Regions from separate parts of the Aminobacter sp. GW821-FHT11F06 genome, predicted to be linked through region 3. Evidence: predicted binding sites of a transcription regulator. Region 3 holds the regulator's gene; each other region holds the start of a gene.
The links. Region 3 encodes PhoB, which activates phosphate uptake and scavenging genes when phosphate is short. Its sites were predicted from a motif close to TGTCATNNANCTGTCAT; they were not measured.
Positions count from the first base shown of each region.

Region 1 (7,380 bases), on a different contig from region 3:
GCCGATCATCGAACGGCCGAAACCGCCCATGAAGCCGGGGCGCTGCTGCGCGGCAGCGCCGGGACGGGCTGCGTTGGTGGCCGGATTGGCGGCCTGGCCGGTGTTCGGCGTCATCGAGCGCTCCATCGGAGCGGCCGGCTGCGGCGCGGTGCGCGTCGGCGGTGCCGACTGGAAGGTACGCGTGCCACGGCTGCCGAAGCTGCCGCCACGGCGGGCGTCGGCTTGGTCGACGGCGACCATGGAGAAGGCAAGGAACAACCCTGCGAAAAGCGTTGCAAATCGGGTCGTTCGGGACATTTTCATCAGCGGTTCCTCAAGGTGACGTCCGCCCTCATATAATGACTAACAAGTGTAGTGTCAGGGCTTGCAGCATTTTTTTCGTGTACCGCGACATCTTATCATTTCAGCCACCTCGGCGTTTCCTCGAATTGCCGATACACTGCCAGCGACGATCAGCACCCCGACCAGTCGCCGGCAGGAGATGCGGATGATCTATGCTGTGGTTCTCGGAACCGCTTTCATCGGCGGAACGATTGTCCTGACGCTGGCGTCTTACCTGTCCATGCGGTTCATCACGGGGGGCGACCCGGAAGGCAAGGATCGGGAAATGGCATCGTCCGTCGTCGTGCGCATCGCCGCCCTGCACGGGCTGATCCTCGCGCTGGTGTTCGCGCAGGAAATGGTCGAATATCAGCAGCTGAAATACGAAAGCGCCACCGAAGCCGATGCCATTGCCGATGTCTATTATGACGCCGAGCGCTACGACATCGAGCAGGGCCTGGCCATTCAGCAGGCTTTGTCGGGATATCTGCGCGTGGTGATCAACCAGGAATGGGCAGAGCTGGGTTCCACCGGCCAGCTGTCGCAGACCGCATGGGACCAATGGGACGTCGCTTATCGCGGGGTGCTCGATCTCGTTCCAGCAACCGGGCGCCAGACAAGCCTGCGCGATCACATGCTCAAGCAACTCCAGGCGATTGCCGAAGTTCGTGTCAAGCGCGACAATCACGGCCCCGACGACGTCAACCTGATGTTCTGGTTCGCCGCATTATCGGGCGTGATCCTGATCGCATTCGGCTACTACCCCTACGCGCCCGAGCGGCGCAGTCTCATGCTGCTCTCGGTCGTCGGAGCCTACACCGGCATCATCTTGTTCTTGATCTACGCGTTTTCCAATCCTTACAGCCCACCGGGGTCACTCAATCCCGGCGCCTATGAGCGACTGCAGAAAGAGATCACAGCGCCACCGGAGGCAAGCTGACGAACGGGCATTCGCGTTTTGACGCACGAAACGGGCGATTCCGGGCCGCCGACCTGTGCATCGTAACAAAACTGACATGGTCCCGACATTGCAGCTTCATGTCCCGGGTCTAGGCCGATGCCTGAAAAGGGCGAAAGCCTTGACAGGGACAGGGAAGCCAAGATGCTCGAAATCCGCAACGTCACGCGCCGCTTTGGCAAGAGCGTAGCCGTCAACGGCGTCAATCTCCAGATCCAGCAGGGCCAGATGGTCGGCATCATCGGCCGCTCCGGTGCCGGCAAGTCGACCCTGCTGAAGACCATCAATCGGCTGATCGACCCGAGCCAGGGCTCGATCGTCTTCGACGGCACCGAAGTGTCGTCGCTGCGTGGCCCAGCACTGCGCCGCTGGCAGCGCGACTGCGCCATGATCTTCCAGCAGTTCAACTTGGTGCCGCGCCTCGACGTGTTGACCAATGTGCTGCTCGGCCGCCTCAACCACCGCTCAACCACGCTCAACCTGCTCTCGATCTTCTCCCGCGAAGAGCGCATCCGGGCGATTGCCGCGCTCGAACGCCTGGACATCGCCCGCACGGCACTTCAGCCAGCCGGCACGTTGTCGGGTGGCCAGCAGCAGCGCGTCGCCATCGCCCGCGCCTTGATGCAGGAGCCCAAACTTATCCTCGCCGACGAGCCGATCGCCTCGCTCGACCCGCTCAACGCCAAGGTGGTGATGGACGCGCTGCAGGATATCAACCTGCGCGAAGGCATCACCGTCATCACCAATCTGCACACGCTCGACACCGCCCGCACCTATTGTAACCGCATCATCGGCATGTCTGCTGGCTCGGTCGTCTTCGACGGTCCACCTGAAGAGCTCAACCGCGACGCCGTGCGCATGGTCTACGGTGCCGACAGCGACGGCGCCGAGATCTCCGAAGCCATCACCTCCACCAGCATCCGCCCGGCAAGGGCGAAGGCTGCGATATCCGCCGCACCTCTCGAGCCCGCATACGCGTCGCTCTGAGGCCGTCCGCGTTCGCCTCGCCCGCGTCAAGGGCCTGCAATCAGCAACTGCAATGACCCAGCAAGGTGCTGGGCCAACCTGGAGACTTGTCATGTTCAAGAAAGCACTTTTGAGCGCCGTTTCGCTCGCCGTCCTGGCGATCGGCTCGGCTCATGCCGCAGACCTCAAGGAATTCCGCATCGGCCTGATCGGTGGCGAAAACGAAGCCGACCGCCTGCGCAATTTCCAGTGCCTGGCCGACCAGCTTCCGGCCGTTCTCGGCGTCGAGAAGGTGTCGCTGTTCCCGGCTGCCGACTATGACGGCACCATCCAGGGCCTGCTCGGCGGCACGCTGGACTACGCCGAGCTCGGCGCCTCCGGCTACGCCAAGATCTACCTGCAGAACAAGGATGCGGTCGAGCCGATCCTGACCACCGTGCAGACCGACGGCGCCACCGGCTACTACTCGATCATGGTCGCCAAGAAGGATTCGGGCATCACCAAGCTCGAAGACCTCAAGGGCAAGAAGCTCGGCTTCGCCGATCCGGATTCGACCTCGGGCTATCTGATCCCGGTCACCTCGCTGCCCAAGTCGCTCGGCGGCACAGCCGTGAAGGACTATTTCGCCGAGACCGGCTTTGGTGGCGGCCACGAAAACCTCGTCCTTGAAGTGCTCAAGGGCACTTTCGACGCTGGCACGACCTTCGGCTCGGGCGTCGGCAACTTCAAGGACGGCTACACCTCGGGCAACCTCAAGAAGATGGTCGACAAGGGCATCCTCGACATGGACGACCTGGTCGAAGTCTGGAAATCGCCGCTGATCCCGAACGGCCCGCTGGTCGTGCGCACCTCGCTCGACGCCGACATCAAGACCAAGTTCAAGGACTATTTGATGAAGCTGCCGCAGACCGATCCAGCCTGCTTCTCGGCCATCCAGGGCGGCGATTTCAAGAGCTACACCGAAGTCACCCCGGAGTTCTACCAGCCTGTCATCGACGCCCGCAAGGCGCAGATCGGCAGCTAAGTTCTCAGCAACATCGACGCGCCGCGTCCCCATCGCGGCGCGTCTTTCTTTGATCCGGGACCGGACGGAAAATTCATGACTATGCCCCTCTCGGAAGCTGGCCTGACGGTCGAGCGCCACTGGCGCGAACTCGCCAGCCGGCGCCGCCTGCACACAATAGGCGGCCTGATCCTGCTGTTTGTCGCCCTGTCTGGATCGCTCTGGTTCGCCAATGAGAGCAATGCCGGCAAGTTCTTCGACCGGCTGCCGCATTTCTTCGACTTCACCGACCAGCTGATGCCACGCGATCCCTATGAGATCGGCCGCGCGCTGTTCGACCTGCCCTCGCCCTATGCCGACGGCAGCATGAAATTCGATTACCCCGAAGGCCGCGTCTATATCGCCGGCGCCTTCTACATGCCCGAATACATCTACAAGATGCTGGAAACGATCAACATCGCGCTCGTCTCCACGATCATCGGCTTCGCCTTCGGTTTTGTGCTCTGCTTCCTCGCCGCGTCCAATCTGGTGACCCAGCGCTGGCTGCGCTTCTTCGTGCGCCGTTTCCTCGAAATCCTGCGCGCTTTCCCCGAGATCGTCATCGCCGGCTTCTTCCTCGCCATCCTGTCGATGGGTGCGATCCCGGCGATCATCGCGGTGTCGCTGCACACCATCGGCGCGCTCGGAAAGCTGTTCTTCGAGGTCGTCGAAAATGCCGATATGAAGGCCGACGAAGGCCTGCGTGCGGTCGGCGGCAACTGGCCCGAGCGGGTCTGGTTCGGCATCGTGCCGCAGGTCATGCCGAACTTCCTGAGCTACGCGCTGCTGCGCCTCGAGATCAACGTGCGCGCCTCGACCATCATCGGCGCTGTCGGCGGCGGCGGCATCGGCGAAGCGCTGCGTCTGTCGATCAGCCGCAATCACGAGGCCAAGACACTGGCCATCATATTCCTCCTGTTCTGCACGATCGTCGCGGTCGACCAGCTGTCAGCCTGGTTGCGCAAGAAGCTGGTCGGCGAGCAGGCCTTTGCCTTCGGCCGTGGGGACTAAGACATGACCACCCTTTCCATGACCGACATGCAGGCGATCTCCGACCGCCATCCCGAGCTTTTCGCCGGCTCGTGGCGCAAGAGCCTGACTGGCTGGGCCGTTGGCGCCGGCATCATCGCCTATCTCGCCTTCGCCTGGTGGTTCTTCGCGGTCGGCGCCGTGATCGCTGGCGGCAACTGGGGCATCGCCGGAACCTATCTCGCCGACTGGGTCAGCTATGAGGTTCGGCCGCAGGTCACCTTCAGGCCGGACCGCCTCGATATCGGCTATCCGCGCTTTTCATCCTACCGTGCCGACCGGCACCCTGAATGGCTGAGCTTCGACTTGGCCCCAGCGGCCACCGCGGCACCTGCCGCCAACAAGGCAGCGGCCAGCCGCGTCACCGCCCATATCGGCAGCAACAACACGGTCGACGTTACCCCGACCAGCGTGACGGTGACGCGCGGCACGGAAACGCTCGACATAGCCGTCGCACCCCAGGCCAGCATCGCCGTGGTCGGCACCCTGCCCGCCTGGGCGACGCAGAAGGCGCCGGGCGAAAAAATCGTTGTCGATTTCGGCTTTGCCGGCTCCGTCCAGATCAACGCCGACGACGTCAAGATCCGCCACCGCTTCCTCGGCTGGCAGAACTTTGTCTTCGACGGCCATTCGCCCTACTGGGGCAAGTCGACGAGCGAAGTCCTGTCGCTGGTCATGTCCGACACGCGCATCGATCCCAAAATGTCGAATGCCTCCCTTGCCTGGGACAACATCGTCAACAACTCCGAATGGCAGCATGGCGACGTCTGGGTGAAGCTTTTGCAGACCATCGTCATGGCCTTCGTCGGAACGCTGTTTGCCAGCGTGCTCGCCTTCCCGCTGGCCTTCCTTGCGGCCCGCAACATCACGCGCAACCGCCTCGTCAACCAGGTCGCCAAGCGTTTCTTCGACTTCCTGCGCTCGGTCGACATGCTGATTTGGGCACTGTTTTTCACCCGCGCCTTCGGCCCCGGTCCCATCGCCGGCATGTCGGCGATCTTCTTCACCGACACCGGCACCTTCGGCAAGCTCTACTCCGAGGCGCTGGAGAACATCGACGACAAGCAGCGCGAGGGCATGCGCTCGGTCGGCGCCTCGCCGGCGTCCGTCCAGCGTTATGGCGTGGTGCCGCAGGTGCTGCCGGTGCTGATCAGCCAGTCGCTCTATTTCTGGGAATCGAACACCCGCTCGGCCACCATTATCGGCGCTGTCGGCGCCGGCGGCATCGGCCTCAAGCTGTGGGAAGCCATGCGCACCAATTCCAACTGGGCGAACGTCGCCTATATGGTGCTCTTGATCCTGGTCGTGGTGTTCATCTTCGACAATATCTCCACCGCATTGCGCCAGCGGCTGATCGGCGGGAAGGCCAGCCACTGAACATCTGTGGCCGGCCATTGCAAATCTTGAGAAGTCGGCCACTACTTCGTCAAACTGTCACGCAAATCATCTATCGGGCAATCGCCCTCAAGGACTCGCGCCATGCGCTATGCCATCTATTTCACGCCCGAACATGACGACCCGCTGTGCCGCATCGCGGCCGGCTGGCTCGGGCGCGATGCGTTTGGCGGCGCTATGACCCCGGCCAAGGCCTTCGGCGATCTGTCCGCGGCGGAAGTCGCGTTCCACGCGGCCGCCGCACGCCGCTACGGTTTCCATGCCACGCTCAAGGCGCCGTTCCGCCTCGCCGAAGGTGTTTCCGAGGCGTCGCTGATCGATGCCGTTTCTTTTTTTGCAAGCAACACAACGCCCTTCGACATCCCGCGCCTGAAGCTTGCCCAGATCGACGGTTTTTTCGCCCTGATCCCGGCAGAGCCCCTGCCCGAGCTCGACCGCTTCGCCGGCGAGGTGGTCACCGCCTTCGAGCCTTTCCGGGCACCGTTGAGCGACGCCGAAATCGCCCGCCGCAACCCCGAGGCCCTGTCGCCGCAGGAACACAGCAACTTGAGCCGGTGGGGCTATCCTTACGTATTCGACACCTTCCGTTTCCACATGACGCTGACCGGCCGCGTGGCGACCGAGGAAGCACCGCGCGTCCGCGCCGCGATCGAGGAATGCCTGGGCAATGTGCTCGACAAGCCGGTGCCGGTTGACGGGCTGGCGCTGTTCGTCGAGCCCACGTCGGGCGCGCCGTTCGAGGTGCAGGCCTATCGCGCTCTGGGCAATCAAGCCGAAAGAAAGACCGCCTGAGATGACCGACCTTGTCTTGAGAAACGCCCGCCTGGTTCTGGCCGACACCGTCATCGACGGTTCGATCGTCGTGCGCGACGGCAAGATCGCCGAAATCTCCACTGGCCCGAGCGCGGTTGGCGAGGACATGGGCGGCGACTTCATCATTCCCGGCCTGGTCGAACTCCACACCGACCATCTCGAAGGTCACTACGCGCCGCGTCCGCGCGTGCGCTGGAACCCGATCGCAGCCGTACTTGCGCACGACGCCCAGGTGGCTTCCGCCGGCATCACCACCGTCTTCGACGCGTTGCGTGTTGGCATGGACGAAGACGCCGACATGACCTCCACCGACATGCGCCTGCTCGCCGACGCGATCGAAGACAGCGTGCGCGCCGACCGCGTGCGCGCCGACCACTTCATCCACCTGCGCTGCGAAGTCTCGGCCGGCGACTGCCAGGACAGTTTCGCCGTTTTCGACGGCGACGACCGCGTCAAGCTGGCCTCGCTGATGGATCACGCACCTGGCCAGCGCCAGTTCGTCGACCTTGAAACCTATGCCTATTACTACCAGCGCAAGCTGAAGCTGAACGACGTCGAATTCCAGGCCTTCTGCGACAAGCGCATGGGCGATTCCGCCCGTAACTCCAAGCCGAACCGCGATGTCATCTCGGCCGCCTGCCACGCGCGCGGCATCGTTTTGGCGAGCCACGACGATGCCACCACGGCCCATGTCGACGAAGCGATCGCCCAAGGCATTCGCGTCGCCGAATTCCCGACCACGCTTGAAGCCGCCAACGCCTCCAAGGGAGCCGGGCTCGGCGTCTTGATGGGCGCGCCCAACGTCATGCGCGGTGCCTCGCATTCGGGCAATGTCTCCGCCCGCGCCCTTGCCGAA
Region 1 is NZ_JBXARL010000003.1:208,957-216,336, reverse strand. It holds gene AC1RTB_RS08950 (Tim44 domain-containing protein) at 1-303, opposite strand, end outside; gene AC1RTB_RS08945 (bestrophin-like domain) at 488-1,261, shown strand; gene phnC (phosphonate ABC transporter ATP-binding protein) at 1,424-2,266, shown strand; gene phnD (phosphonate ABC transporter substrate-binding protein) at 2,358-3,269, shown strand; gene phnE (phosphonate ABC transporter, permease protein PhnE) at 3,345-4,298, shown strand; gene phnE (phosphonate ABC transporter, permease protein PhnE) at 4,302-5,693, shown strand; gene AC1RTB_RS08920 (DUF1045 domain-containing protein) at 5,796-6,503, shown strand; gene AC1RTB_RS08915 (alpha-D-ribose 1-methylphosphonate 5-triphosphate diphosphatase) at 6,505-7,380, shown strand, end outside.
Region 1: phnC (phosphonate ABC transporter ATP-binding protein) is a predicted target of PhoB. The motif match lies at 1,323-1,339, and genes of this name have one in related genera.

Region 2 (7,380 bases), on a different contig from region 3:
TCATCCGCGAGAAATCGGCGGGACGCGCGCTTTCGACTTCCCTCTTTTCGCGCTGGGTGGCCAAATGAGCGAACACCGCACCGGAGCGCCGGGCCGCGTCAAGGAGGTGACCAGCCTCGCCAACCCGCTGGTCAAGGACATCAAGGCGCTGGCGCAGAAGAAATTCCGCGACCAGCAGAATGCCTTCATGGCCGAAGGGCTGAAGCTCGTCATCGACGCGCTCGATCTCGGCTGGACCATCAAGACGCTGATCTTCGCCAAGTCCGCGCTAGGCAACGCCGCCGTGGAAAAGGTCGCGGCGCGCACCGTCGCCTTGGGTGGCGACGTGCTCGAAGTCTCCGAAAAAGTGCTGACGGCGATCACCCGCCGCGACAACCCGCAGGCGGTCGTCGGTGTGTTCAGCCAGCGTTTCGTGCCGCTCAAGGATGTTCGCCCTAGAGGTAACGATGTCTGGGTGGCGCTCGACCGGGTGCGCGATCCCGGCAATCTCGGCACCGTCATCCGCACTGTCGATGCTGTCGGGGCCAAGGGCATCATCCTCGTTGGCGAGACAACCGATCCGTTTTCGCTCGAAACCGTGCGCGCCACCATGGGCTCGATCTTCGCGGTTCCGGTCGCCAAGACCAATCCGGAGGCGTTTCTTGCCTGGCGCAAGGATTTTGCCGGCACTGTCGCCGGTACCCATCTCAAGGGCGCTGTCGACTACCGCTCGGTCGATTTCGGCAACCGCCCGGTTCTGCTGATGATGGGCAACGAGCAGCAAGGCCTGCCCGACAATCTGGCCGAGGCCTGCGACAAGCTTTTGCGCATCCCGCAGGCGGGCCGCGCCGATTCGCTCAATCTGGCGGTCGCCACCGGCGTCATGCTGTTTGAGATCCGGCGCAACGCGCTCACACTTTAGGAGACGGCGCCCAGTGAAATCCGCAGCATTCTATGGCGTTGTGACGGCCTTGGCCGTAGCCCTCGACCAGTGGATCAAGGTCCTTGTCGAAGCCAACCTCGTGATGCACGAGAAGGTCGACGTGCTGCCCTTCCTGGCGCTGTACCGCACCTACAACACCGGAATCGCCTTTTCGATGTTCTCCAGCGTCGGCGACACCGGCCTGATCGCGCTGACCGCGATCGTCGTCGCGCTCGTCACCTACCTGGCCATCCGCACGACGCCGGCGCAGATCATCTCGCGCTTCGGCTTCGCGCTGATCGTCGGCGGCGCGCTCGGCAATCTCATCGACCGCACTGTCTACGGCCATGTCATCGACTACATCTTGTTCCACACGCCGGTGTGGTCGTTTGCCATCTTCAACCTCGCCGACGCCTTCATCTCGGTCGGTGCGGCACTGGTGGTGCTCGACGAGTTCCTGAGCTGGCGTCGCGGGCGCGGCGAAACCGCAGCCTCCGACAAGTAGCGGGCGGCGGCATAGATCAAGTTACAATACGCATTGTGACAGTGCCGTGAAGTCAGTCGCAGCTTACGCACAGACTTCACTTTGCGGTTAAGAATTTTTTCATGAAGGTCGCAATCGGGTCCAAGGTCTGCCACAATCGGTCATCATGGTGCGTTCGGTGGACGGGCCGTTAGGTACCGACTGAAACTATCTTGCGGCTACGCGGCGTAGATTTGCGGGTCGAAACGACGGGTGGGGACGCTCAATATTCCGAGCGCTTGGGGCCTGTTTGGAGAGTTGCTAGTGAAAATGCCCTTCGGGTTGGGCGCAGCCAATCAGCCGCGCTCCGCTATGATGTTCACGAAAGCCGAGCCCGCCTCCTGGCGTGAGAACGCGCCCAATCGCGGCCTGGTCTGCGGCGTGCTGGCGATGACCGCGCTGATGAGCGTGACCGCCGTTTCGGCACTGTTCATCGTGCCGCATATGGGCCAGCACTCGGCCAATACGGCGCAAGAGGCCCAGCAGGCTACAGCCCAGCCGGCAAAAGAAAAGATCACCACCATCGCCGCCGAACCGACCGGCCGCAAGGAACGGGTCGCCACGACCCGCACTTCGATCCTGGTTTCCGAGGCGTCGGCATCTGAAGCGGCGACCGACATGCCGCTCGCCGCCGATCCGCGCTGGGCGCAGGTGGTGGCTGCGGCAGCGAACCGGCCGCTCGAAGCGATGCCCGCCATTCCAGGCGCCGAAAACATCATCGCCAAAGACCCTGACGAGACAGCCCCACTCGCGCTCGCAGAGACCACCAAGCCCGACCCTGCTGAAACCGCTGCCGTCGACGCGATGGAAGCCGAGGTCAAGACCGCCGACGAACCAAGCCAAGGTGGCCGCGAGGTCAAGATCAAGCGTTCGGTGAACATGCGCGCCACCCCGCAAAAAGGTGGTCAGGTTTTGGGCGTCATCCCGGCCAAAACCGCCGTCGAACTGGTCTCGTGCACACAGTGGTGCGAGATCGTCTTCAACGGCAAGCGCGGCTACGTCTTCAAAACCTACATCCAATAGCGTCCGGCGCCGGAAATCGGCGCGACCGCTAAAATTCGAACGATCCGTCCAAATCTTCCCTAAGCACTCGGTGCTAGGCTTCCGCCATGATGACGGAGCCTGGCATAGCGAAGGACAAAACGACGCAAGGCGCGGCCGGCAGCGAAGCCGAGACGCTGGCGCATCGCCTCACCATCACCCCGCCACCGCTTGAGCCGCAATTGCCGAAGGAGCCGCCGCGCGGGCTCTATTTCATCACGATCGTCGCCGTGTTTGTGCTCGCGGGCATGGCCCACCTGACCGGCGCACCAGCCTTCATCAGCATCGGCCTGCTGATCGCCGCCCTCACCGGCCTGGCGCTGCTGTCGCGCAGCCTTGGCGAGCGCGAACGCGCAGCCGAAGCGATCACCGAAAGCGCTTCGCGCAGCCGCGCCGAAATCGAGACGCTGGCCGACCGGATGTGGGAGTTGCAGGAAAGCGAAGAGCGCTTTCGCGGCCTCATCGACGCGCTCGGCGACCTGGTCGTGCACCGCGATCGCGACGGCCGCATCGTCTATGCCAACAAGGTGTTCGCCGGCCTCATCGGCCAGGACCAGCGTGATCTCGCCGGCCGCACCTTGTCGGAACTCGGCGTCGATGTCGGCATCGTGCCGGACGCCGCCTTCGCCGATGGCGAATGCCTGAGCTCCACCGATGTCGGCATCCGTTCGAACGGCGTGGTGCGCTGGTTTTCCTGGACCGAGCTTTCGGTCCGCGACAAGACCAGCAACGCCGTGTCGCACCGGGCGATCGCCCGCGACATCACAGCCCGCAAGCGCGCCGAAACCGCGCTCATCGGCGCACGCGAGCGCGCTGAATATGCGAGCCAGGCAAAATCACGCTTCCTGGCCACCGTAAGCCACGAAATCCGCACGCCGATGAACGGCATCATGGGCATGGCAAAGCTTTTGCACGACACCGAGCTGTCGCCCGAGCAGCGCACCTATGTCGGCGCGATCTCGACGTCGGCGAGCGCGCTTCTGGCGCTGATCGAGGACCTGCTCGACTATTCGAAAATCGAGGCAGGACGCTTCGATCCCGAACCGCAGCCGATGTCGCCGCGCGAGATCGCCGACAATGTGGTCGAGCTTTTGGCCTCGCGCGCGTTCGGCAAGGGCATCGGCCTTGGCTGCCATGTTGCGCTCAACGTGCCGCAAATGATCACCGCAGATCCGGGCCGCGTGCGCCAGGTGCTGCTCAACCTGATCGGCAACGCCATAAAATTCACCGATACCGGTGGCGTCTGGCTTGGCGTCGAGCGTATCCGCGACACGCACCCAAACAAGATCCGCTTCACAGTGACCGATACGGGATCGGGCCTGCGCGCCGAGGACATGGAGCGCATCTTCGAAGAATTCGAGCAAGCCGACGGCACCTCGACCCGCTCACATGGCGGTGCTGGCCTCGGGCTTGCCATCTCCAAGCGCCTGGTGACCTCGATGGGCGGCACGATATCGGCCAACAGCATTTCGGGCGAAGGTTCGGAGTTCTCCTTCGATCTGCCCGCCTTCGGCGCCACTGACGACGCACAAGCCAGCGCCGACGTGCTTGCCGGCCGCCGTGTGGTGATCCTGTCCAGGAACACCACAGAGGCCGAGGTAATCGCCGAGGCCATCCGCGCCCATGGCGGCAGCGCCGACATCGCCGTCACGCCCGAACAGGCACAGGGTTTTGCCGATGGCTGCAACGCGGTCCTGATCGATGCGGCAATGGAAGAAAATGACGGCCGCATGCTGAGGCAGCTGCGCGAGAACGGCTTTGCCGCAAGCGAAGCGGTGACACTGATCGCCCCGAACGACCGCGGCCTTTTGGGCGAATTGCGTGCCAGCGGCTACGCCACCTTCCTCGCGCGGCCGGTGCGCGGCGACACCTTGCTGCGGGTGTTGCTGGCGAATCAGGGCGTCGTTCAAGGGCAAGCGCAGCCCGCAAACCGCCGCACCGTCGCCAAGCCTGCGGCTAATTCACATCTTCGTGGCCTGTCGGTGCTCATCGCCGAGGACAACGACATCAACGCCATGCTGGCACGCGCAGTGCTGCTGAAGGCAGGACACCGGGTCGATGTCGTCAACAACGGCAAGGCTGCCGTCGAGGCGGTGACGGGTGCCGCGCGCAAACGCCGCTACGACGTCGTGCTGATGGACCTGCATATGCCCGTAATGGACGGATTGGACGCGATTTCGGCCATCCGGAGGCATGAAGAGCAACATGGGCTTTCCGCCGTGCCGATCATGGTCTTGTCGGCCGACAGCCAGGAAAAGACCCGCCATGCCGTGCTCGCCCATGGTGCGAACGGCTTCGTCACCAAGCCGCTGGACCCGGACGTCCTGATAAATCTTGTCGAACAGCGCGCCGCCGCCTGACTACTTCTGTCGATTTCCCTAGCCGGCTAGGCGCTGTTGCTTGCCCGCGCAGTCTTGCCCGCGCGGGTCGATCACGATACTGTCACAATCCTGTAGCACCGACACCGTATCCCCGCGCCAGGAGGGATGGCTCGAAGGAGAATCACCCGTGCATACAGCCTTGCCGGACAGTGACACTCAGAAAGCCAACGGCGCCAAGTTGACAGTGCCTTCCAAACCTTTGCTGCCAGGTACACCGCTCGGACGGATCGGTACGCTGGAAGTTCGCCTCGCCCGGGACGAATCAGAGATCGCTGCCGCGCAGGAAGTCCGCTACCGCGTGTTCTTTGACGAACTCGGTGCCCGGAAGCAGACGTTTCACTCGGTCGAACGCCGCGACGCTGACCGCTTCGACGAAGTCTGCGACCACCTGCTGGTCTTCGACACCTCGATCAACGGTCCGGAGCATCGCCGCATCGTCGGCACCTACCGGCTGCTGCGCCAGGAGCGCGCGACCGAGGCGGGCGGGTTTTATTCCGATGACGAATTCGAGCTGAACAAGCTCATCGCGCGCCATCCCGGCCAGCGCTTCCTTGAGCTCGGCCGCTCCTGCGTGCTGCCCGAGTACCGCTCCAAGCGGACCATCGAGGCGCTGTGGCAAGGCATCTGGGCCTATCTCAACCGCTACGACATCGACGTCATGACTGGTTGCGCCTCCTTCCACGGCACGGTGCCCGCGGCACATGCCGAGGCGCTGACCTATCTTGCCCATCATTGCCGCACGAGCGCTGACTGGGACGTGCGCGCGGTCGCGTCGCGCTATTGCGCCATGGATTTGATGCCGATCGAGGCGGTCAATGCCAAGGCGGCGATCACGGCGATGCCGCCGCTGGTCAAGGGCTATCTGCGCGTCGGCGCCAAGATCGGCGACGGCTGCGTCATCGACCACGATTTTGGCACGACCGACGTCTTCATCGTCATGCCGGTCAAGGAAATCGGCGCCCGCTACATCAATTATTACGGCGGGGAAGCGCAGCGCTTCGCCGCCTAGATCAGTGACAGGCGATCTCTCCAGCGCCTTCGACAAGCTGCGCGCAGCAGCGCAAGGCCTGCCGGAGGTTGTCGAAGGCATCTCCTACGGCACGCCGTCTCTCCACGTCCGCAAGAAACTCCTCTGCCGCGTCAAGGATGCCGACACTGTCGTCGTGATGTGCGCGCTTGAGGAAAAAGAGATGCTGATGGAGGCTGATCCGCAGCTCTATTTCGAAACCGCGCATTACAAGGGCTGGCCGGCGATGCTGGTGCGCATCCACGAGATTCCGATCGACCAGCTCAGAGCCCGGCTCGAACGTGCCTGGCTGATGCGGGCACCGAAAAGCCTGGTCAAGGCTCGGCAGGACAGAGGCTAAACGTCGCTGGCACGCGGCCATTCTCAGCCGACTCAGGCATAGTCATGCTGTGAAATCTTGCGACGATGCTGTGCAGAAGGAGGCCGATGTGGTGGTGAAAGACGAGCTGTTCGAACGCCTCTGGAATGGCGAAGCGGCGATGGAGGAATGGAGTGATGCTGTCTCAGGCGGCTTTGCGCGGCAGATCGCGGATGATGCGATCGCCATCCACACCGGCTATCTCTTTGGAAATGCGACGGCCTTTCGCACCGCCGAAGGCTTGGTGCTTGTCGATACGGGCAGCCGCGAAACCGCCAGCCAGACGCTTGCCATATTGCGCGAATGGGACGATGCGCCGGTTCATACCGTCATCTATACGCACGGGCATATCGATCATACCTGGGGGGCACGGCTGCTTGACCAGGAGGCGGATGCGAGAGGGGTGTCGCGTCCGCGCATCATCGCGCATCGCAATGTTCTGGAGCGCTTCAGGCGATATGACACAACCCATGACCTCAACAGCATTGTGATGGGCCGCCAGTTCAACCAGCCGGGCTATACGTTCCCCAGCGACCACCGCCGTCCCGACGAGGTTTATGACGACAATCTCGCACTGACGATTGGCGGGCTGCAGCTTGAACTCTTCCACGGTCGCGGCGAGACCGACGACGCGACCTTCGTCTGGGCGCCGCAAAAGCGCATCCTGGTGAGCGGCGATTTCGTCATCTGGGTGTTTCCCAATGCCGGCAATCCACGCAAGGTTCAGCGCTTTGCGCTGGATTGGGCGTCGGCCCTGCGGCGCATGCAGGCCCTGAAACCGGACGTGCTTGTTCCCGGCCACGGCCCTGTGATCGCGGGCTCGACCCGGGCAGATCAGATTCTGAACGACGGCGCCGAAGTGCTGGAAAGCCTGACGTCGCAGACACTCGAACTCATGAACAACGGACGCTCGCTGGACGAGATTCTCCACTCGGTTTCAGCCCCACCGGGCCTGCTTGCCAAACCTTATCTGCTGCCAAAATACGATGACCCGGAGTTTGTCGTCCGCAACATCTGGCACCTTTATGCGGGCTGGTTTGACGGCAACCCCGCCCACCTCAAGCCGGCCCCGGCAGTCGAATTGGGGAGCGAGATTGCTTCACTTGCCGGCGGAGCGCAGAAGCTCGCAGAAGCTCGCGGAACGCGCGG
Region 2 is NZ_JBXARL010000002.1:452,448-459,827, forward strand. It holds gene AC1RTB_RS06695 (RsmD family RNA methyltransferase) at 1-68, shown strand, start outside; gene AC1RTB_RS06700 (TrmH family RNA methyltransferase) at 65-901, shown strand; gene lspA (signal peptidase II) at 915-1,406, shown strand; gene AC1RTB_RS06710 (SH3 domain-containing protein) at 1,695-2,447, shown strand; gene AC1RTB_RS06715 (PAS domain-containing hybrid sensor histidine kinase/response regulator) at 2,534-4,825, shown strand; gene olsB (l-ornithine N(alpha)-acyltransferase) at 5,025-5,855, shown strand; gene AC1RTB_RS06725 (MmcQ/YjbR family DNA-binding protein) at 5,860-6,213, shown strand; gene AC1RTB_RS06730 (MBL fold metallo-hydrolase) at 6,263-7,380, shown strand, end outside.
Region 2: olsB (l-ornithine N(alpha)-acyltransferase) is a predicted target of PhoB. The motif match lies at 4,906-4,922, and genes of this name have one in related genera.

Region 3 (7,380 bases):
CAAGACCGACGATCCAGCTCCACGTCGCCCCGATGGATCCCTGCGGACCACCGCCCATGAGCTGGAAGTTCGCGTCGAGCGGCGCGATCGTCTGGCCTGATGTGACCCACCAGGCCGCGCCGCGCCAGATCAGCAGTCCGCCCAAAGTCACGATGAAGGCAGGGACCTCCATATAGGCAATGATGAAGCCTTGCAGCGCGCCGATCACCAGGCCGAGCGCGATGCCGATGACGAGCGCCAGCGCCCAGATCCATGGATTGCCGAGTTCGAGTCCGACCGCCTTGACCAGGAAATGCACCTGGGCGAAGCCCATCACCATGCCGATCAGGCCTTCGGCCGAGCCGACCGAGAGATCGATGTTGCGCATGACGATGACCAGAACCATGCCGGTGGCCATGATGGCCACGGCGGAAGCCTGCACCGACAGGTTCCAAAGGTTGCGGAAGGTCAGGAAGGTGCGACTGTCGAAATCGAACGGATTGACGCCGAGGCGCAGGCTCGAAATCACCTGCAGTCCGACCCAGATCAGCAGCAGTGCGCCGACCATGCCAAGCATGCGTGTGTCGATCTCCGTATCACGGAGGAAGCGTCCGCCGAGACTGAGCTCGGTCGTTCGCGCTCGGTCGGCCGGCGCGTTGGAAGTCGTTTCTGCCATTGTTACCTCCCAACCGGGTGGCCGTCTCCGCGGCAGCCGGTATGCGCATGATAGGGGCAATCCGCCTGGTCATGAAGCGGGCGCTTTTGAAAAACGCCGCGGACGAGCCGCGGCGTTCTGCGATCGGATCGATCCGGTCTTAGTTGCAGGCAGCGACCGAACCGGCAGCGACGCCCTGGCAGACCACGTCCTTGCCAACCCAGCCGGCGTCGATGACGAGGTTGAGGTTGTCCTTGGTGATCGGAACCGGGGTCAGGAAGACCGAGTTCAGCTCCAGGCCGCCCGGCGTCTTGAACTTGGTGACGTTGGCGATCTCTTCCATCTTCTTGCCGTCGGCGAGCTGCGAGGCGATTTCAGCCGCGTTCTTGCCGAGTTCGCGCGCGTCCTTCCACACCGAGACGGTCTGGGTGCCGAGCGCGATGCGGTTCAGCGCGGCATGGTCGCCGTCCTGGCCCGAAACCGGCACCGAGCCGGCAAGGCCCTGCGCCTGGAGTGCCGCGATCGCGCCACCGGCGGTGCCGTCGTTCGATGCCACCACCGCGTCGACCTTGTTGTCGTTGGCGGTCAGGAACTGCTCCATGTTCTTCTGCGCGTTGGCGGGCAGCCAACCGTCGGTGTAGGCTTCGCCGACATTCTTGATCTTGCCGCCGTCGATGGCTGCCTTGAGCACCTCCATCTGGCCGGCAAACAGGAAATCGGCGTTCGGATCGGCACCGCTGCCCTTGATGAAGACGTAGTTGCCCTCAGGCTTCGCGGCCAACACGCCCTTGGCCTGCATGCGGCCAACTTCCTTGTTGTCGAAGGTCAGGTAGAAGGCGTCCTTGTTTTCGATCAGGCGGTCATAGCCGACGACCGGAATGCCCTCGGCGACAGCCTTGTCGACGGCCGGGCCGATGGCCGATGCGTCCTGCGCCAGGATGATCAAGGCGTTGGCGCCCTGCGAGATCAGGCTTTCGACGTCGGTCAGCTGCTTGGCAGGCGACGACTGCGCGTCAGCCGAGATGTACTTGTCGCCAGCAGCCTCGATAGCGGCCTTCATGGCGGCTTCGTCGGTCTTCCAGCGTTCTTCCTGGAAGTTCGACCACGACACGCCGATGACCTTATCCTTTGCCGAAGCCACTGCCGAAAGCGACAGCGTCATGGCAACACCCGCCAGGATGGCGGTGGTAAACTTTTTCATTATTTCCTCCCTGCGCCCAACGGGCGCGCCTACTTCGCGATAGCCCATGGAGAAGCTCTTTTTTTCGAGCCTCGAAAAAATAGTGACTCAACGGCCAGCCGCTGTCAACATGGTTTCGCAAGGCCTTCCTAATTTTTTCGGAGCTCGAAATAAATAAAGACTTTTGGTGTCGGCTCTGCCAAAATGGCTAGGCGCGTAAGGGACTGCCGCTTAAGAAGGCAGCGCTTCGCCGGGAGGAAGACAAGCACATGTCGGTCGGCATACGTCACGACGATCTGAGGCGGCGCAACCGCGCCATGGTCATATCGGCAGTTCGTCGCGCCAGCCAGCCTTCGCGCACCGAAATTGCCGCCACAACGGGCCTCAGCCACTCCACCATATCGACGATTTCCTCCGATCTCATCGCCGAGGGCATCCTTGCCGAAGCCAAGGGCAATGAACAGACCGCAATGAAGCGCGGCCGGCCGCAGGTCGCCCTCGCCGTCGACCCCAAGGCTGCGTCGATCGTCGCCGTCGTGCTGTCCCTCAACAGCCTGTCGGCTGCCATCATCGATTATGCCGGCAACACCATCGTCGAAGACAGCCGCCGTCTCGTCACCCAGCGGATGCCGGCGCACGCATTGATCGACGAATGCGTCACCATGATCCGGGGCCTGATGGATCGCATCGAAACAACCTACGGCCCGGTGCTGCGCATCGCGCTCGCCGTCCAGGGCATCACCGATTCCGGCTCGCGCAAGCTGCTATGGTCGCCGATCACCCCGCATGACGACATTCCCTTCGCCGACCGGCTCGAACAGGAGTTCGGCGTGCCGGTGACGGTCGAAAACGACTGCAACATGATCGCCGAGGCCTTGCGCTGGCGCGACCCGGTCCGCTACCGCGACGACTTCATCGCCATCCTGCTTTCCCATGGCATTGGCATGGGACTGGTGCTGAAGGGTGAATTGTTCACCGGCACGCATTCATCCGGCGGCGAGTTCGGCCACATGATCCACCGCCCCGACGGCGCGCTCTGCCGCTGCGGCCGGCGCGGCTGTGTCGAGGCCTATGCCGGCAACTATGCGATCTGGCGCAATGCCCGTTTGGGCGATGAAAATGCCGAGCCGCTCGCCGATCTCTCCGACGAGGACATCACCGCCCTCGCCGACGCCGCCCGCGACCATGACGGTCCCGAGCGCGAAGCGTTCCGCAAGGCCGGCGAAGCCATCGGCTTCGGCCTGGGCTCGATGTTCGCGCTGATCGACCCGGCACCGCTCGCCTTCGTCGGTGTCGGCGCTGCCGCCTTCGACCTGATGGAGCCACACGTTCGCGCCGCCATCGCCAAGACGGCGGGCGGGCTGCATTCGAAGGCGATTTCCTTCGACACCGAGCCGAACGAAATCCCGCTCATCCGCCTGGGCTGCATGATGCGCGCGCTGCTTTACGTCGATCAGGAGATCTTCGCCGCCGGCACGACCCCGCGCAGTGCCGGGGCGGATGTCGCCTAATCCTCGCGGATGGCGTAGCCGGCGCCGCGGATGGTGCGGATCACGTCGGGCATGCGGCCGGTGTTGACCGCCTTGCGCAGGCGCCCGACATGCACGTCCACTGTGCGTTCGTCGATGTAGATCGTCTCGCCCCAGACATTGTCGAGCAACTGGCTGCGCGAAAACACCCGGCCGGGATGCCGCATCATGAACTCAAGCAGCCTAAATTCGGTCGGCCCGAGCTTGATCTCGCTCTTCTTGCGGTAGACGCGGTGCGACTCGCGGTCGAGCATGATGTCGCCGACCTTGAGGATCGACGACAGCACTTCGGGCTTGGCCCGGCGCAGCAAAGCCTTGACCCGCGCCATGAACTCCGGCGTCGAGAACGGCTTGACCAGATAGTCGTCGGCACCGGTCGAAAGCCCACGCACGCGGTCGCTCTCTTCGCCACGCGCCGTCAGCATGATGATCGGCAGGCGTTCGGTGTCGGGCCGCATCCTCAGCCTGCGGCATAGTTCGATGCCGGAGAGGGCCGGCACCATCCAGTCGAGCACCAGAAGGTCCGGCACGTTTTCCTGGAGCCGTATTTCGGCCTCGTCGCCACGCGTGACGACTTCGACCTGATAGCCTTCGGACTCGAGGTTGTAGCGAAGCAGCACGCCCAGCGGCTCTTCGTCCTCGACGACCATGATCTTGGGGGCGATCATCGGCTGTCCTTCATGTTGGAGTTCAGGTGGCCGAAACCGGCGACGTGGTTTCTTCAACCTTCGGCCGGTGGAGCGGCAGCTGCGTGCCGGTGACCACGAAATAGGCGTTCTCGGCGATATTGGTGACATGGTCTCCAATGCGCTCCAGGTTCTTGGCGCAGAACAGCAGATGCGTGCAGGCAGTGATGTTGCGCGGATCTTCCATCATGTAGGTCAAAAGCTCGCGGAACACGGCGTTGTACTGGATGTCGATCTTCTGGTCGTCGGCGCGCAGGTTCTTCAGGCCCTCGGCCTGGCGCGCGACATAAAGATCGACGACGCCCCGCACCTGGTCGAGCACCAGCTGTGCCATGGCATCGATCGAATGCGAAAGATTGCGTGGCGTCGGCGACTGGCCGACGGCGCCGACACGCTTGGCGATGTTCTTGGCAAGATCGCCGATGCGTTCGAGATCGCCCGCCATGCGGATGGCGCCGACCACGGCGCGCAGATCCTGGGCCATCGGCTGGCGCTTGGCGATCAGCGTAATCGCGCTGTTGTCGAGTTCGCGCTGCTTGGCGTCCATGATCGTGTCGTCGGCGACAACGCTTTGCGCCAGCGCCTGGTCGGACGACAACAGTGCGCGGATGGCACCGGCAACCATCGAGCCGCCGAGATCGCCCATGTCACGGATGAGCTGGTCGACATGCTGGAGTTCTTCGTCGAAGGACCGGACTGTATGTTCGCCCATGATTTATTCCTCGTCTCGTATACGGCGGCGAAAACGTCCACTCAGCCGAAGCGGCCGGTGATGTAGTCCTGCGTCCGCTTGTCGTCGGGATTGGTGAACATCTTGTCGGTAGCGCCTTCCTCGACGAGATAGCCGAGGTGGAACATCGCCGTGCGCTGCGACACACGTGCCGCCTGCTGCATCGAGTGGGTCACGATCACGATCGTGTAGTTCTCGCGCAACTCGTCGATCAGCTCCTCGACCTTGGCGGTGGCGATCGGATCGAGCGCCGAGCACGGCTCGTCCATCAGGATCACTTCAGGTGCGACCGCAATGGCGCGGGCGATGCACAGGCGCTGCTGCTGGCCGCCCGACAGGCCGGTGCCCGGCTCGTTGAGACGGTCCTTGGCTTCGTTCCACAAGGCCGCCTTCTGCAGGCTTTTTTCGACGATCACGTCGAGCTCGGCCTTGTTCTTGGCAAGGCCATGGATGCGCGGGCCGTAAGCGACGTTTTCGTAGATCGACTTGGGGAACGGATTCGGCTTCTGGAACACCATGCCGACACGCGCGCGCAGTTCGACGACGTCGATCTTGGGATCGTAGATGTCTTCGTTGTCGAGCGTGATCTTGCCGCCGACACGGGCTGTGTCGATGGTGTCGTTCATGCGGTTGAGGCAGCGCAGGAAGGTCGACTTGCCGCAGCCCGAAGGGCCGATCAGCGCCGTCACCTGGTTCTGGCGGACGTCGAGATTGACCCCGAACAACGCCTGCTTGTCGCCATAGTGCACGGTGACCTGGTCGCCGCGCATCTTGATGATTTCATTGGGTCTGTTCATCTCGGCATTCACCGCGTCTTCGAGTTTTTTCTCGGTCATGATGTTCATAGCAGGATACTCCTTGTCCATGCCCTACCAGCGGCGCTCGAAGCGGCGGCGCAGGACGATGGCGACGATGTTCATGGCCATGAGGAAGATCAAAAGGATGATGATGGCGCCCGACATGCGCTCGACAAAGGCGCGTTCGGCCTCGTTCGCCCACATGTAGATCTGCACCGGCAAAGCCGTCGCCGGATCGAAAGGCGTCTTGGGATAATCGGCAACGAAGGCGACCATGCCAATCAGCAGAAGCGGCGCCGTCTCGCCGAGCGCACGCGCCAGCCCGATGATCGTGCCGGTCAGGATGCCGGGGGCGGCCAGCGGCAGGATGTGCTGGAACACCATCTGCATCTTGGATGCCCCAAGGCCGAGGGCGGCCGAGCGGATCGACGGCGGCACGGCGGCAAGTGCCGCGCGCGTCGCGATGATGATCGTCGGCAGCGTCATCAGCGTCAGCACCAGACCGCCGACGAAGGATGCCGATCGCGGCAGGCCGAGGAAATTGATGAACACCGCAAGACCCAGCAGACCAAAGACGATCGACGGCACGGCGGCGAGGTTGTTGATGTTGACCTCGATGAGGTCGGTGAAGCGGCTCTTCTTGGCGAACTCCTCGAGATAGATCGAGGCGGCAACGCCGATCGGCAGCGCCAGCAGCAGCACGATCACCATCATATAGACCGAGCCGATGAGGGCGACGCCGACGCCTGACGTTTCCGGCCGGCTCGACGCGCCATAGCTGAACAGCCCGGTGTTGAAGTGCTCGGCCATCACGCCTTCGGCCTTGAGCTTGTTCATCCACGCGACCTGCTGGTCCGACACCTTGCGGCGGCTTTCCGGCACGTCGAGGTCGATCTGGCCCTTGAAGGCCGAGTCGAGATTGGCGGCGGCAAGGATGTCGACATTGCGTGTGGTGCCGATGACGGCCGGGTCGGCTGCAACGATGGCCCTGAGCTGGACACGCGAGCTGTCGGACAAGAAGCCCTTGAGCTTGCGCACCTCGGCCTTGTCGTTCGGGTCGATACCGAGCTTTTCGATCAGCGCCGCCTCGGCGAGTTTGGGATAGTTCGCCATGATCAGGACGTTCGGATCGGTCGCCCGCTTGTTGGCAGGGTCGATGATCTTTTCGTCGAAGTTGATCGGCAGCGTCACCGTCGTCTGCCAGAAGGCGGTGTAGCCCTTGGAGACGATCGAGGTCAGCATGATCCCCAGGAACGCCAGGCCGACGGCAATGGCCAGCACGCCATAGAGGCGGAACCGCCGCTCGGCGGCATAGCGCTTCTTGATGCCGATGTCGCGGCGCGGACGGGCTGCTGAATTGGTCAGCGTGTCGAGCGAAATATCGGTCATTCGTATTGCTCCCGGTACTTCCGGACGATGTAAAGTGCCACGATGTTCATCACCAGGGTCAGCGCGAAGAGCGTGATGCCGAGCGAGAAGGCAACAAGCGTCTGAGGCGTGTTGAACTCAAGGTCGCCGGTCAGCTGGTTGACGATCTTGACGGTGATGGTGGTCATCGCCTCGAACGGATTGAGCGTCAGGTTGGCGGCGACGCCGGCTGCCAGCACAACGATCATCGTTTCGCCGATGGCGCGCGATGCGGTGAGCAGGATGGCGCCGACGATGCCGGGCAAGGCGGCGGGGAGGATGACGCGCTTGATCGTTTCGGAGCGCGTGGCGCCAAGCCCGAGCGAACCGTCGCGCATGGAGCGCGGAACGGCGGTGATGATGTCGTCGGAAAGCGAAGAGACCACCGGGATCAGCATCACGCCCATCACCAGGCCG
Region 3 is NZ_JBXARL010000006.1:106,105-113,484, forward strand. It holds gene AC1RTB_RS15915 (sugar ABC transporter permease) at 1-655, opposite strand, end outside; gene xylF (D-xylose ABC transporter substrate-binding protein) at 795-1,835, opposite strand; gene AC1RTB_RS15925 (ROK family protein) at 2,084-3,325, shown strand; gene phoB (phosphate regulon transcriptional regulator PhoB) at 3,322-4,011, opposite strand; gene phoU (phosphate signaling complex protein PhoU) at 4,034-4,741, opposite strand; gene pstB (phosphate ABC transporter ATP-binding protein PstB) at 4,783-5,604, opposite strand; gene pstA (phosphate ABC transporter permease PstA) at 5,629-6,945, opposite strand; gene pstC (phosphate ABC transporter permease subunit PstC) at 6,942-7,380, opposite strand, start outside.

Region 4 (7,380 bases), on a different contig from region 3:
CGTTTTCGATGTCGCGGACCTGCGGCAGGTTGACGAGGCGAACGCCCTTCGAGTTTTCGGTCGGCGCCTTGCCCATCATCTGCTTGATCGGGATCTCGCGAGCCGGGTTCTTGTCGTAGAAGCCCGACTTCTTGGTTTCCTCATAAGCTGCGAGCGTAACCGGCAGATAGCCCGATACCTGATGCAGGCGGGCCTGGATCGGCGTCTGCGACAGGAAGTTGAAGAAGGCAGCTACGCCCTTGTACTGGTCGTCAGGCAGACCAGCGAAAACCCACAGCGAAGCACCGCCGGGGATGGTGTTCTGCGGAGCACCTGCAGCGTCCGCCTCGTAGGGCAGCTGGCCGGTGCCGTAGTTCATGCCCGACTTCACGACGTCGCCGAGACCGCCCGAGGATTCGGTGAACATGCCGCATTCGCCGGCGAGGAATATCTGCTTGGCTTCAGAGGTGCGGCCGCCATATTTGAAGGTGCCGTCCTTGGCGAGATCGGCGAGCTCCTGGAAGTGCTTGACGAAGGCCGGAGCGTTGATCTTGAGCTCGACATCGGTGCCACCGATGCCATTTTCATTGGTGCCGTAGGACACATTGTTCCAGGCAGCGAAATTCTCGGTATGGATCCAGGTCAGCCAGGTCGAGGTGAAGCCGCAGGGAGCAGCACCGCTCGACTTGATCTTCTTGGCGGCATCCCAGACCTCAGTCCAGGTCTTGGGCGGGTTGTCGACGTCGAGGCCGGCTTTCTGGAAGATGTCCTTGTTGTAGTACAGGATCGGCGAGGACGAGTTGTAGGGGAACGACAGCATGGTGCCGTCGGGCTTCGAATAATATGAAACGATGCCCGGCAGGTACTGGCTCTTGTCGAAGGCCTTGCCGTCCATCGACAGGATCTCGGCGACCGGCTTGATGGCACCCTCAGCACCCATCATCGTGCCCGTGCCGGCATCGAAAACCTGCATGATCGCCGGCGGCTGCTTGGCGCGGAAAGCGGCGATGCCGGCATTCAGCGTCTCGGGATAGGTGCCCTTGAAAACCGGCACGATCTTGTAGTCGGCCTGGCTCTCGTTGAATTCCTTGGAAAGCTTCTCGACGACCTCGTTGTTCGCGCCGGTCATGGCGTGCCACCATGAAATCTCGGTGACTGCGAAGGCGGAGGTGCTGGATAGCAGCGTAATGGTGGCGGCAACTCCGGCCGCGAAGCCTAGGGTCTTCATGTCTCGCTCCCGTTCTGGTTGGCGAAATGTTTAGTTCCGCAAGGAGCAGTATTGTCGGATTATGACAGCGCGACAACAGTTTTGTAGCGATCGTATGAAGATCGCAATTGGCGCGTTTTGATTTCACTTGCGTTGCAACCTGAAAGGCAACTTTCGCTTTTGCGAAAAACGAAACCGATCTGCCGACAATTGACCGCATCTGACCATCGTGAAATGCCGGCTAACAAAAGGCACAGATCGCCTGGGGCATGCAACAAAAAGGCCTTTCGCGCCTGGAATGCGCGAAAGGCCCTGGATCGATTGTACAATCTGGAATTGCAGCCCGCAAAAACGCGCGTGTGTGGATACCGGCTTATTTGGCCAGCGCGGCCTCGATCAGCTTCTTGGCGTCGGGGCTAGACCATTCGGCCGGGCCGTTCATGTTGGCAAGCAGGCAGCCTTCACCGTCGATCAACAGCGTTACCGGCAGGCCAAGTGCCAGCCCCCGCTTTTTGAGATCGTTGAACACGCCAAGCGTGTTGTCGCGGTAGTAGCCCAGCGAGGAGACACTGATTTCTTCGAGGAATTTCTTGGGCTTGGTGTCGTCACCGGTGTCGACATTGATCGCCACGACCTCGAAATTCTCACCGCCCATCTCGCGCTCCAGCGCATCGAGCGCCGGCATTTCAGCGCGGCACGGCGCGCACCATGTCGCCCACAGATTGACCAGAAGCGTGCGGCCGGCGTGGTCTCCGACCGTCATCGGCTTGCCCTGGGGATCGTTGAAGGCAAGCTTCTTCAGCGACTGCGGCGGATCAGCGGGCAGCATCGCCGCGACGTGGCCTGTGGCCGCTGCGCCGATCGCCTTGGCGGTATCAGCCTTGGCGGCGCACAGCTTGTCGTCGGCGCTGGCTTGCACGCTCGTGTCGGCTGCCACTGTCGGCGACGGCGTCTTGTTGCCAGGAAGGGTGGTGCTGACATATACCGCGACCGCGCCGGCGAGCACGCCCGCAACGGCGGCAATCAGGATATGGCGTGGGGCGGGAAACATTTTTCTGCGGTCCGACATCTACTCAATTTTCTCTGGAGCCCGGTTATCACGATGAGCGACAAGAAGGCCAGTAACCAGATGTGGGGCGGACGTTTTGCCTCGGGCCCGGCCGCGATCATGGAGGCGATCAACGCCTCAATCGGCTTCGACAAGAAGCTGTACGCCCAAGACATCCGAGGTTCCGTTGCCCATTCTGAAATGCTGGCGGAAACGGGCATTATTTCGGCTGCGGATCAACAGAAAATCGCTCACGGGCTGAACACGATCCTGCGAGAAATCGAAGACGGCAAGTTCGCCTTCTCGACCAGGCTCGAAGACATCCACATGAACATCGAGTCGCGCCTGGCCGAACTGATCGGCCCGGCAGCAGGCCGCCTGCACACCGCGCGCTCGCGCAACGACCAGGTGGCGGTCGACTTCCGGCTCTGGGTCAAGGACGAGTTCCATCGTGTCGCCGAAGCGCTGAAGGGGCTGATCGCTGCCTTCCTCGAACGCGCCGAGCAGCATGCGGCAACTGTCATGCCCGGCTTCACCCATCTGCAGACCGCCCAGCCGGTGACCTTCGGCCATCACTGCATGGCTTATGTCGAGATGTTTGCCCGCGACCTTTCCCGCGTCCGCGACGCCATCGAGCGCATGGACGAGAGCCCCCTGGGTGCGGCCGCCCTCGCCGGCACCGGTTTCCCCATCGACCGTTTCCAGACGGCCAAAGCACTCGGCTTCCGCGAACCGACCCGCAACTCGCTCGACTCAGTGTCGGACCGCGACTACGCGCTCGAGTTCCTGTCGATCGCTGCCATCTGCGCCACGCATTTGTCGCGGCTGGCCGAAGAGATCGTCATCTGGTCGACACCGCAATTCGGCTTCGTGCGCCTGTCGGACGGCTATTCGACCGGCTCGTCGATCATGCCGCAGAAAAAGAACCCCGACGCCGCCGAACTGGTGCGCGCCAAGACCGGCCGCGTCAACGGCCATCTTGTCGGCCTTTTGACCGTCATGAAGGGCCTGCCGCTGACCTATTCCAAGGACATGCAGGAAGACAAGGAAGCGGTGTTCGACGCCGCCGAGACGCTCGACCTGATGCTGGCGGCGATGTCGGGCATGGTCGCCGACATGACCATCAACGACCAGGCGATGAAGAAGGCTGCCGGCTCGGGATATTCGACCGCGACCGACCTCGCCGACTGGCTGGTGCGCACGCTGGGCCTGCCTTTCCGCGAGGCGCACCATGTCACCGGCCGCGCCGTGGCGCTGGCTGAGCAGAAGAAGCTAGGCCTGGAAAAGCTTGCGCTCGAAGACCTGCAGTCGATCCATCCCGGCATCACCTCAGATATTTTCTCGGTGCTGTCGGTGCAGAACTCGGTCAAGAGCCGCACCTCCTTTGGCGGCACGGCACCTAGCGAGGTGAAGAAACAGATCCGTTACTGGAAAAAGCGCCTCGCAAAAGCTTGATCGAGCCGGGGTGCAATGACCAAAAATCTCCGCTACAAGCGGCGGGGAAAATTTCTCGGACGGATGGATCGATGACCGCTGGCAAGATTGTGATGACGCTCGGGCTTATCGCTGCGGTCGGCCTGGTTTCGGCCTGTGGGCGCAAAGCCGGTCTCGACACACCCTATGAGGCTGCCGTGCAGGCCCAGAAGGACGCGCAAAAGGCCGGCCAGCCCGTGGCCGCGCCGCAAAAACCGGTCGCGGACAAGCCTTTCATCCTCGACCCGCTGATCTGAGCGGCGCTCTGTTTTTCGAAAGCCTGTTGCCGTGAACCATTTCGACTATCGTGACGGCGTCCTGCACGCCGAAGACGTGGCGCTGACCGACATTGCCCAGGCAGTCGGCACGCCGTTCTACTGCTATTCGACGGCGACCCTGACGCGCCATTTCAACGTCTTTTCCAAGGCCTTCGCCGATCTCGACGCGCTGGTCTGCTACGCCATGAAGGCGAATTCCAACCAGGCGGTGCTGACGACGCTGGCCAGGCTCGGCGCCGGCGCCGACGTGGTCTCGGAAGGCGAGATGCGGCGCGCGCTTGCCGCCGGCATTCCGGCCAAGAAGATCCTGTTCTCAGGCGTCGGCAAGACCGCGCGCGAAATGGACTTCGCGCTGCAGGCCGGCATCTTGTGCTTCAATGTCGAATCCGAACCGGAGCTCGAGCTGCTTTCGGCCCGGGCTGTCGCCAACGGCAAGACGGCCCCGGTGTCGCTGCGCATCAACCCCGATGTCGATGCCAAGACGCACAAGAAGATCTCGACGGGCCTCGCCGAAAACAAGTTCGGCATTCCCCGTCAGCGCGCACGCGAAGTCTATGCGCGTGCAGCCGCCCTGCCCGGCCTCAAGGTTGCCGGCATCGACATGCATATCGGCAGCCAGATCACCGAGCTGCAGCCTTTCGACGACGCCTTTGCGCTTTTGGTCGAGCTGGTCGCCACGCTCAAGGCCGACGGCCATGCCATCGAGCATGTCGACCTCGGCGGCGGACTCGGTATTCCCTACAAGACCGACAATTCGCCACCGCCGCTGCCCGACGCCTATGCCGCGATCGTGCACAAGCATGTCGGCAAGCTCGGCCTCAAGGTGATGTTCGAGCCGGGCCGGCTGATCGTCGGCAACGCCGGCGTTCTGGTGTCCGAGGTCATCTTCGTCAAGGAAGGCGACGCCAAGAACTTCCTGATCGTCGATGCGGCGATGAACGACCTGATCCGCCCGACGCTGTATGATGCCTTCCACGACATCCGCCCTGTGGTGCAGCCACCGGCCAATGCCCCGCGCATGATGGTCGATGTGGTCGGGCCGGTGTGCGAGACCGGCGATTACCTCGGCCACGACCGCGACCTGCCCAGGCTCAAGTCGGGCGACCTGATCGCCGTCAGCACAGCAGGCGCTTATGGGGCTGTACAGGCAGGCACCTACAACACCCGTTTGCTGGTGCCCGAAGTGCTCGTCGACGGCGACCGCTTCCATGTCGTGCGCAAGCGCCAGACCTATGAGGAACTGATCGGCCTCGATTCCCTGCCCGACTGGCTGGCCTGAGACAGGCAGGTCCGGCGTTCCTTGCGCGTCCACCAGGATGTACAGCGCTGTTACTGCGCTTCACGATTGCGTTGGCCGCCTCGCCTTCGCCGTGATTGATGGTATTCTGCCATAGGCAGGTGGGCCGCATCCCGCGCCCAAGCGGAAAGGCCGATGACGGAACGAACCAGATCAGAGCTGCATCGCGACATCAACGCCAGCCTGGGCAGGACGCGCCTGGCCATCGGCGCTGCGATGATCGTCGAGCGCGGCTGGCCGCTGGTGCTGCCGCTGATCGTTGTCGCAAGCCTGTTCGTCTCCCTGTCCTGGCTCGGCCTGTTCCGGCTGATGCCCGACATGGCACGGCTGGCGCTGACCGTTGCCTTCGCCATTGCCGGACTGGCTTCGTTTTACCCGCTGCGCTTCTTCCGCCTGCCTTCATGGGCCGAGATCGACAGCCGCCTCGAACGCGCCAACAAGCTTTTGCACACGCCGGTGCAGGTCCAGACCGATCGCCCCTCGGGCAAGCCTGACCATTTTGCCGACGCGCTGTGGCGCGAGCACCAGAAACGCATGACAGAGCGGCTCGGCACACTTGGCGGCGACCTGCCCCAGACGCGCGTGCCAGAACGCGACCCATGGGCGCTGCGGGCGGCGGCAGCACTGCTGTTTGTCTGCGCCTTTGCCTTTTCATTCGGCCCGATGGGCGGCCGCCTCGGCGATGCCTTCAGGGCGCATGCCGCGCACGACGCGGTTGCCCCGCGCATCGACGCCTGGGTGACGCCGCCGACCTATACCGGCAAGGCGCCGATCTTCCTGACCGCCGATGCCAGCAAGGACATGCCCGTCATCAGCGTGCCCGAAGGCAGTGAATTGTCGCTCCGCGTCACCGGCGGTTCAGGTGAGGAAACGCTCGCTTTCACCGACGCTGCGGGTGCGGCGCGCGACATCGCACCGATGGGCGAGAAAGCCGATGCGGCCAAGCCCGCCGCGACCGGGCCGGTCGCCACCGTCACGCAATTTACCGACAAGCTCGTTGCCGAAGGCAAGGTGACGTTGAAATCCGGCGGCGACGAGTTGGACAGCTGGGGCTTCACCGTCATTCCAGACAACCCGCCGAAGATCAGCTTCGCCGGCGAGCCCAAGCGCGCCGTCAACGGCACGCTGGAACTGACCTACAACATCGAGGACGACTATGGCGCGGCCTCAGCCAAGGGCGAATTCGCCCTTGATCAAGCCCAGTCGCCAAACGCCCGTCCGCTTTATGGCGCACCTGAAATGCCGCTGACCCTGCCCCGTCGCGGCGCGGCCAAGAAGCCGGTCAAGACCACACGCGACCTGACCGAACATGTCTGGGCCGGCGCGCCGGTGACGCTGACGCTGCAGGCGGTGGACGATGCCGGCCAGGAGGCCAAAAGCGAGACCAAGACCTTCATCCTGCCCGAAAAGCCCTTCACCAACCCGCTCGCCCGGGCGGTGATCGAACAGCGGCGGCTCTTGGCGCTCGATGCCAATGCCAAGCCGCGCGTGCTCGATCTGATGGACGCGATCACGCTGCGCCCCGAAGACACGATCGACAATCTTTCGCACTATCTCGCGCTGATGAGCGCGCGCACCCGGCTCAAGATGGCCGGCTCCGACGACCAGTTGCGCGAGGTGGTCAGCTATCTCTGGCAGGTCGCGCTCGGCATCGAGGACGGCAATCTGTCGGCGGCGGAAAAGCGCCTGCGCCAGGCCCAGCAGGCCTTGCAGGACGCATTGGAGCGCGGCGCCAGCGACGAAGAGATCGACAAGCTGATGGCCGAACTGCGCTCGGCGATGGACTCCTTCCTGCGCGAGTTCGCCCAACGCGCCCAGCAGAACCAGAAGTCGGCGCAGTCGCAGCAAGGCCAGGAACTGCGCCAGAGCGACCTGCAGCGCATGCTCGACCAGATCGAGAACCTCGCCAAGTCGGGCAATCGCGACCAGGCCAAGCAACTGCTGTCGCAGCTTCAGGACATGATGAACAACCTGCAGGCCGGCCGGCAGCAGAATAGCCAGCAGGGCCAGCAGAATTCCGAGATGCGCCAGCAGATGGACAAGCTTGGCGAGCTCATGCGGCGCCAGCAGCAGACGATGAACGAGACCTTCCGCATGG
Region 4 is NZ_JBXARL010000011.1:61,887-69,266, forward strand. It holds gene ugpB (sn-glycerol-3-phosphate ABC transporter substrate-binding protein UgpB) at 1-1,207, opposite strand, end outside; gene tlpA (thiol:disulfide interchange protein TlpA) at 1,560-2,255, opposite strand; gene argH (argininosuccinate lyase) at 2,289-3,689, shown strand; gene AC1RTB_RS23300 (hypothetical protein) at 3,761-3,964, shown strand; gene lysA (diaminopimelate decarboxylase) at 3,996-5,264, shown strand; gene AC1RTB_RS23310 (TIGR02302 family protein) at 5,418-7,380, shown strand, end outside.
Region 4: ugpB (sn-glycerol-3-phosphate ABC transporter substrate-binding protein UgpB) is a predicted target of PhoB. The motif match lies at 1,269-1,285, and genes of this name have one in related genera.